DNA from 2 places in the Bacillus sp. FDAARGOS_235 genome. Region 1 is predicted to be linked to the other one. Evidence: riboswitches for the same ligand, from Rfam matches in the RefSeq annotation. Region 1 holds a riboswitch; the other holds the start of a gene.

Region 1 (4,221 bases):
TGTTGTTTGATGTAGATGATACACTGTTAGATTTCCAGAAGACGGAGAAAGTGGCATTACGTATGCTTTTTGAGGAGAAAGGGATTCCTCTAACTAGTGAGGTTGAAGCGCGTTATAAAAAAGTTAATAAAGGTCTTTGGGATGTTTTTGAAAAAGGCGAAATCAACCGCGATGAAGTTGTAAATACACGGTTTTCCATTTTATTCAAAGAGTACGGGGAAGAAGTAGATGGGATATTATTCGAAAATAATTACCGTAGCTACTTAGAAGAAGGAAATCAACTCATACAAGGTGCATTTGAATTTATAAATCAAATTCAAAATGAGTATGATTTATATATAGTGACAAACGGCGTTTCTAAGACGCAAGATAAACGTTTACGCAATGCAGGGTTACATTCATTGTTTAAAGGTATTTTTGTTTCTGAAGATACAGGTTTTCAAAAGCCGATGAAAGAGTATTTTGATTATGTTTTTGAACGGATTCCTAACTTTGCTTCTGAGGAAGGGCTTATTATTGGGGATTCATTAAGCGCCGATATTAAAGGTGGATATGTAGCGGGAATTGATACTTGTTGGTTTAATCCAGAAAAGAAATTAAATGATAGCGAGATTGTGCCAACATATGAAGTGCATAGTTTTGAAGATTTATACGCTCTATTGAAGCGGCATGTGTAACAAAAATAGGCAGTGGAATTTTTGTCCCTACTGCCTACTTTTATTAATTTGTAGTTTCGTTCCGTTTAGGAAGCGGAAATGCATTACCAATCGCTGCTGCCCCGAGCATTGGTAATAGTAAATTAAGCGGGAAAAACATAAGTAATAGCAAAGTTATAGCTATTGGCTTTCGTAACGCATAGCTCGAAATCGCTGTCGTTACGATGGCCACAGATGCTACTGGATCTATAGGAAGAATAGAAGCTATAGCGTATCCAATACTTGACCCTGAAAATATAATTGGGAAAATATGTCCACCACGCCACCCCGTATTTAAACAAACGGCAGTAATGCATAGCTTTAAAACTCCTGAAAGAAGTAGTATCCAAAAGGATAAATGCCCCCATTCAACAACTAATTCTTTTAATTGATGTTCCCCTGAAAATAATGTGTACGGAAGAAAAGTGCCTACAATTCCTAATAAAATACCACCGATAATTCCAAGTGTAATTTTGTACTTTGTAAAAGGATGAATTAACTTCTCTAATATGAATTCTAATTTGAAGTAAAAGAAACCAATTATAGCACCAATACTAGCAAGCGGGAGAAATGCGATCCATTCATTGAAAGAAAGTGAACCTTCTCCAAAATCAACAATAAAGGATCCTCGATTATCGAGTTTACTCAGTAGTAAATAAACAGAAAAACCTGCAAAAGTAGTAGTTAAGTATACTATTGCTTTTTTTCCTTTAGAAAATTCGTTAATTTGCTCACTCTCATTTTCATTTGGGGCCAAGTAACCGAATAATGGTGCATTAAAAATGACACTTAAAGTAGCACCAATTCCAACCTCTGTTAGTTCATTCATTCCCTTTAAAGCAAATTTAAAGCGATCACCAACCCATGTGCAAAGTCCGCCAATAATTCCAACAAGTGCGGCTTCTGGACCGAGACTAGCCCCAAATATTAAGACAATAATCGCAGTTAAAGTAGCTTGATGGACAAAACGGTATTCAATCCTACCTGTTTTTTTATATTCATCCATAACCTCTGGCATAAGACGTGGATATGTACCAAAGTATTTTTGTGATAAACCAACAAGAATCCCGCCGATTGTGGTTACGCAAAGGGTGTAATAAGGGGGGGAAGAGAAAACGCTAGGTAAATAACCCCAAATAAAATGGATCCCGATATTTATCGTAACTAAAAATAGCCAGACTGTAGCGCCTACTATGGATCCTAGAAGAATGCCATATAAGACGATTATATAATGCATGTCTTTTGTATTTGTCATGTTATACCTCCGTTATGCAAGTTTTAGTAGGAAAAGGTTGCAGATGTTAGTGTGAAATGGATTGAATATGTATAGTATCTTTTTGAGAGGATTGCTTATTCAACATGTAGGGCGATTTTTTGAATTTATAGTTTAAGTTACTTATTTAATTTTATAGATTGATTTGAGTTTTTTAAAGGTCTTTTTTGAAATAGAATGGAATATATTTCTTTTGTTGCTTTCTATAAAAACTGTTAACGTTTATTTTAGAACATTCGGAAAAATCGATTGACATTAGGAAATTATTGCTATAAAATCAACGGTAATTGCATAGTCTTATCAAGAAAAGGTGGAGGGACAGGCCCGATGAAACCTTGGCAACAGCCGTATAACGGAATTGTGCCAAATCCTGCAGGTAATAATCCTGAGAGATAAGAAAGAGCCTTTAGAGCGTGTTTTCAAACTGCTCCTTTCTTATTTTCAGGAAAGGGGCAGTTTTTTATTTTGTATAAAAGAAAGGAGAATGAGAGATGGGAGAATCATGGGGAAAAGGAACGATTTGTGTGCAAGGTGGCTATACACCAAAGAATGGTGAACCACGTGTTTTGCCGCTTTATCAAAGTACAACGTATAAATACGATACGTCGGATGATTTAGCAGCACTATTTAATTTAGAGGCAGAAGGATATATATATACGCGTATTGGCAATCCTACTCTAGCTGCATTCGAGCAGAAGTTATCAGATTTAGAAGGCGGTGTAGGAGCGGTTGCAACAGCTTCTGGGCAGGCAGCCATTATGCTAGCAGTTTTAAATATTTGTAGTAGTGGAGATCATCTTCTTTGTTCTTCAACAGTTTACGGGGGGACGTTTAATTTATTTGGAGTAAGTTTACGTAAGCTTGGCATTGATGTTACGTTCTTTAATCCAAATTTAGCAGCAGATGAAATTGTGGCACTTGCTAATGATAAGACGAAACTCATCTATGCAGAATCGTTAGGAAATCCAGCAATGAACGTTTTAAATTTCAAAGAATTTTCAGATGCAGCCAAGGAGCTGGAAGTACCTTTTATCGTTGATAACACATTAGCGACTCCTTATTTATGCCAAGCGTTCGAACATGGAGCAAATATTATTGTTCATTCTACGACGAAATATATTGATGGGCATGCAAGCTCTTTAGGTGGCATTGTAATTGACGGAGGAAATTTTGATTGGACAAAAGGGAAATATCCTGAGCTTGTTGAACCAGATCCAAGTTATCACGGCGTAAGCTATGTTCAAAACTTCGGGGCAGCAGCTTATATTGTGAAAGCACGTGTTCAGCTGTTAAGAGACTATGGAAATTGTATGAGCCCATTCAATGCGTATATTAGCAATATAGGCTTAGAAACACTGCATTTACGAATGGAGCGTCATAGCGAAAATGCTCTCGCAGTTGCCAAGTGGCTTGCTAACCATGAACGTATTGAATGGGTGAATTATCCGGGGTTAGATAGTAATGAAAATTACTCGTTAGCACAAAAGTATTTGAAAAAAGGTGCTAGTGGAGTTTTAATTTTCGGTATTAAAGGTGGATTAGAAGCAGCAAAAGAATTTATCGCAAATGTAAAACTAGCGACTCTCGTAACGCATGTAGCTGATGCAAGAACTTGTGTTATACATCCTGCTAGTACGACGCATAGACAATTAAGTGCTGAAGATCAGCGTTTAGCTGGTGTTACATCTGATTTAATTCGTTTATCGGTTGGTATAGAAGATGTTTCTGATATTATTGCAGATTTAGAAGCGGCATTAGTCGGAGGCAAACAACATGCCGATCATAATTGATAAAGACTTACCAGCTCGTAAAGTATTGCAAAAAGAAAATATTTTTGTAATGACGAAGGAACGAGCAGAAACACAAGATATTCGGGCATTGAAAATTGCTATATTAAATTTAATGCCAACGAAGCAAGACACAGAGGCACAATTACTTCGATTAATTGGAAATACACCGTTGCAATTAGATGTTCATTTGCTTCATATGGAATCACATCTGTCTCGTAATGTAGCGCAGGACCATTTAACAAGCTTTTATAAAACGTTTCGTGATATTGAAAATGAAAAATTTGATGGGCTCATTATTACAGGAGCACCAGTTGAAACTCTTTCTTTTGAAGAAGTAGATTATTGGGAAGAGCTTAAACGTATTATGGAGTATTCAAAAACGAATGTAACATCCACGCTTCATATTTGCTGGGGGGCACAGGCTGGTTTGTATCATCATTACGGCGTTCCGAAGTATCCCCTT
Region 2 (4,221 bases), 480 kb from region 1:
GAAGTCTCCTTCCTTTTTAGTATTATAAGGTTACGTATTGCCCTGAAAGCAATTTCATACTTATAATTTAAGGAGATAACGGTGGGGATTTTTTTTCGTATCGATCAAGGGGAGTTTTTATATGAACAAATACAAGAGCTTGATTTATGAAGAAAGAAAAGCTTTAAAGGTATTTATATTATTATTCTATATTATATTTTTTTCATATGACGCTATATATTATTTTGTATATCCTGCTATGAATATTAATGGAACAACGGTAGGATGGCCAGAAGGAAGCCTTGGGATAGGCGTATATATATTTGTAATAGCATTATTCCCTATTTCAATGTATCTTCAAAAAAGAGGTTATGTATATTCTATAAAATATTTATTTTTATTTGGCTACATGTTTATCAATCTTATAAATAATTTAATGATTTATTTGCGAACGGATAGAGCTTTTGAACATGGTAGTATGGTAGAAATGTTATTAATTTTATTTGCACCGGTTTTCGTGAACAGAAAATATTTTTATTTAGTTTCCTTTAGTGTAATTGGAAAGTACGTACTTTTTACATTGATACTACAAGATCTAAAAGTTGTGATTCCGCTTGTCTTATGTGTATTCTATTTCATTATTTCACATTCTTTGTTGAAACGATTTCAATCTTATGTAAGAACGGTTGTTGAAATGATGAACAATATGAAAGAGACGGAAAATTTAGCTGTAATTGGGACTATGTCTACAACAATTGCGCATGAAATCCGAAATCCATTAACGGCTTTGAAGGGGTTTACGCAAATGCAAAAAGAAAGAAACCCTGAAGATATGATGAGCTATGAAATAATGTTACAAGAAATTGAGAGAATTAACGGATTTGTTAGCGAATTGATGTTATTAGGAAAACCGAAACCAACAAATTATGAATGGTGTAACATACGGGAAATCCTTTTATATGTTGTGCAGTTAATGGAAAGTTATGCGAGTCAATATAAAGTGAAAGTTTATTTGCAAATAGATGGAAACTTACCCGTTATAAACGGTGATGATAAACAATTAAAACAAGTGTTGTTAAATATTATTAAAAACGGAATAGAATCAATGCCAGAAGGTGGGGATATTCATATTCGGGCATATGAAAAAACTAAGGGGTATTTGTGTATTGCTGTCGAGGATCAAGGATTTGGTATAGAGGCAGGAAAATTAGAGAAGATTGGAAAGGCTTTTTACACAACGAAGGAGAATGGTACAGGGCTTGGTTTAATGATTACATATAAAATTATTAAAGAACATCAAGGGAGTATCACGATTCAAAGTAGTATGGGTGTGGGAACGAAAGTGGAAATTTATTTACCGACGATGTAGCGAAGTAGAAGAAAATATTTTTCAGAAAAGTGTTCTTCTTGTGTAAATATAAACATTTAATAAAATGTTTCAAGAAGGGTTTTTTTTATAAAATACTTCGTTTATAATGGAGGAAAATATCGACATGAGATTGGTTACTCATGTAACGGTTCGGTAGTGTTATGAAAAGAAAAGAAGGGGTGCCCGCGCATCCTTTTTTCTATGCAGATATGATGAAAGAGGTGGTATTGATGGAATTAACATTAAATTCGACTGTATGCTTACACACGATTCAATTTCGAAAAGAGCAAAAGAATTATATTGTAAAAGATACAATTACAGGAGAAAAATATGAAATGCCGCCACTTTGGATTGATGCATTGGCAATGATGCGTGACGGTTTTTTATTGGGAGAAATTGAGGAGAAATTAAAAGAAGAGTATCCAGCAGAAGAAGTAAATATACTAGCATTCACGAGGCAACTGTTAGAGCTAGAACTTGTTGGAATGGTAGATGGGGAAGAGATAGCTTGTACAAAGAAGAAAGAGAAAGATTATTTAGCTTGGGTACGTCCCCGGTTGGAACAATTTTTCCTTAATGTAAATAAAAAATATAGAAGCAAAGGTCAGTGATGATCTTTGCTTTTTTGTAGTCCATATTTTAAAAAATAACAGCGAATGCCCTTGCGAAAGCACCGTCACTATTTTTAATTTTTAAAGGTGCTGCTGAGAAAAAGAAACGTTTCGCTTTAATAGCATCTAGATTTGTTAAGTTTTCAATTAAGAAAATATTATTGCCTAACAGTATGTGATGAATGGGTGATGTTTCTGTCGTTACCTCATCGGGAGAAATAAAATCTAAACCGACTGATTTTACTTTTAATTCAACTAGTTCTTCAGCTAATTCTTCGGAAAGATAAAATGCTTCTTTCTCATAAGCTTCTGTATTCCATTTATTAGATAGATTAGAATGGAAAATGACAATATCGTCTTTTTTTATGTCGGCATTATGCAATACTTCTTTAGGGAGTTTTCTCTCTTGAACATGAGTGACATCGATGAGAACTGCTTCACCTACAAACTGATCAAGGGGCAATTGATCAATCGTTGTTGCACCAGAAATAAAATGCGCAGGAGCGTCGCAATGTGTACCGACATGAACGACCGAATGGAAATCTGTAACTTGATATCCCGTTTCTTCAACGCTTGTAATGGCTTCTAGTTGGATTGTTGGTGTTCCGGGAAATTGAGACATATTATTTTCAAACGTTTGTGATAGATCAATTACTTTCATTTTAAATACCTCCAATATATGTTTTTCAAATAATAAAAAGCCCATCTTTCATGATCAAGAAAGATGGGCTTTACATACTAGTTGCGTTTTATCTTCCAAAATGCAATGCATTTTGCAGGAATTAGCACCTATTCGGTTCTTATAAACTGAGGTTGCTGGGCTTCAAAGGGCCGGTCCCTCTGCCTCTCTTGATAAAGGTTTATTCAGTTTCGGAATTCGAAATATTCATGATATTTAGAATTGTAATTCATTTCCTTTTTTCATGCAATACAAATTAGGTGTTCACCCAAATAAAGTTGCTCGCATATTGTAGCTTATGTAAGTAGACTGTTGCGAAGGAGTGAGTGCAGTGACAGGGAATGTGTTAAATTATTATGCTGGTGGTAATACAGCTAGAGGATTTCATAATTTATACGAAGAGAATTTAAAAGGGCTAGATAGGTTGTTTATTTTAAAGGGTGGTCCAGGAACGGGAAAATCTTCTTTAATTAAGGCAATAGGTCGTGAATGGGTTGAAAAAGGATATGATATTGAGCTTTTGCATTGTTCTTCCGATAATAAATCGGTTGATGGTGTAATTATCCCGAAGCTAAAAGTAGGAATTGTTGATGGAACATCTCCGCATGTTATCGAGCCAAAAATGCCAGGAGTTGTTGAGGAGTATATCAATTTAGGGGTTGCTTGGGACTCAGATAAATTAAGAAAGCAGAAGGTGGAAATTGAACGATTTGTTTCAGAAGCAAGCAAAGCTTTTCAAACTGCTTACGCTTGTTTTCACGAGGCGCTAATTATACATGATGAGTGGGAGAAAATATATATTAATAACATTGATTTTAATAAAGCAAATGAACTAACAGATCAGCTGATTCAGAAGCTATTTACAGATAAAGGAGGGAAACAATCGCTTGTGAAACATCGCTTTTTAGGAGCAGCTACACCGAAAGGAGCAGTTGATTTTGTTCCTAATTTAACAGAAGGATTGCCACATCGTTATTTTATAAAAGGACGCCCGGGCTCTGGAAAATCAACAATGCTCAAAAAGTTATCGAAGGCAGCAGAAGAAAAAGGTTTTGACGTTGAAGTATATCATTGCGGATTTGACCCGAATAGTCTTGATATGGTTATTGTAAGAGAATTAGGATTTGCAATTTTTGATAGTACCGCACCACATGAATATTTTCCAAGTCGCGTGGGTGATGAGATTATAGATATGTATGCTCTTATTGTTAAACCGGGGACGGATGAGAAGTATGCTACAGAAATTCGTGACGTTTCCATTCAATATAAAGCAAAAATGAATGAGGCGATGTCTTTCTTAGCAAAAGCAAAATCAGTTCGTGATAAATTAGAACGAATTTATATTGCTGCTATGGATTTTTCAAAAGTGGATGCATATAAAGAGGAAATTCAAAAAGAGTTTGAACGAATTGCGGTTAGTGTAACAGAAAAGAACAAGTAAAAAATAAGGGATTTTGGTAGGCTGTCGGGAATTTTCTGACAGCTATTTTAGTATGTAGTAAGCTTAGTAATATATTTGTCGAATTTCCAAGGAAATAATCAAAAAATGGAGAGGGTATGAAATGAGAGAGAAAATTAAAGCG

What was found. A riboswitch is a leader RNA that binds a small molecule or an ion and turns the genes downstream of it on or off. The one in region 1 is predicted to bind S-adenosylmethionine.
Region 2: it holds a riboswitch for S-adenosylmethionine, as region 1 does, so the genes downstream of both, A6J74_RS14895 (cyclase family protein) here and A6J74_RS17460 (bifunctional O-acetylhomoserine aminocarboxypropyltransferase/cysteine synthase) in region 1, are expected to answer to the same signal.

The regions. Positions count from the first base shown of each region.
Region 1 covers NZ_CP020437.2:3,013,900-3,018,120, forward strand. Annotated here, with positions in the region: gene A6J74_RS17450 (YjjG family noncanonical pyrimidine nucleotidase) at 1-677, shown strand, start outside; gene A6J74_RS17455 (chloride channel protein) at 721-1,950, opposite strand; SAM riboswitch class I at 2,263-2,367, shown strand; gene A6J74_RS17460 (bifunctional O-acetylhomoserine aminocarboxypropyltransferase/cysteine synthase) at 2,460-3,758, shown strand; gene metA (homoserine O-acetyltransferase MetA) at 3,742-4,221, shown strand, end outside.
Region 2 covers NZ_CP020437.2:2,537,984-2,542,204, reverse strand. Annotated here, with positions in the region: gene A6J74_RS14905 (ATP-binding protein) at 122-1,348, shown strand; gene A6J74_RS14900 (hypothetical protein) at 1,579-1,959, shown strand; gene A6J74_RS14895 (cyclase family protein) at 1,988-2,620, opposite strand; SAM riboswitch class I at 2,706-2,818, opposite strand; gene A6J74_RS14890 (PRK06851 family protein) at 2,970-4,079, shown strand; gene A6J74_RS14885 (nucleotidyltransferase domain-containing protein) at 4,201-4,221, shown strand, end outside.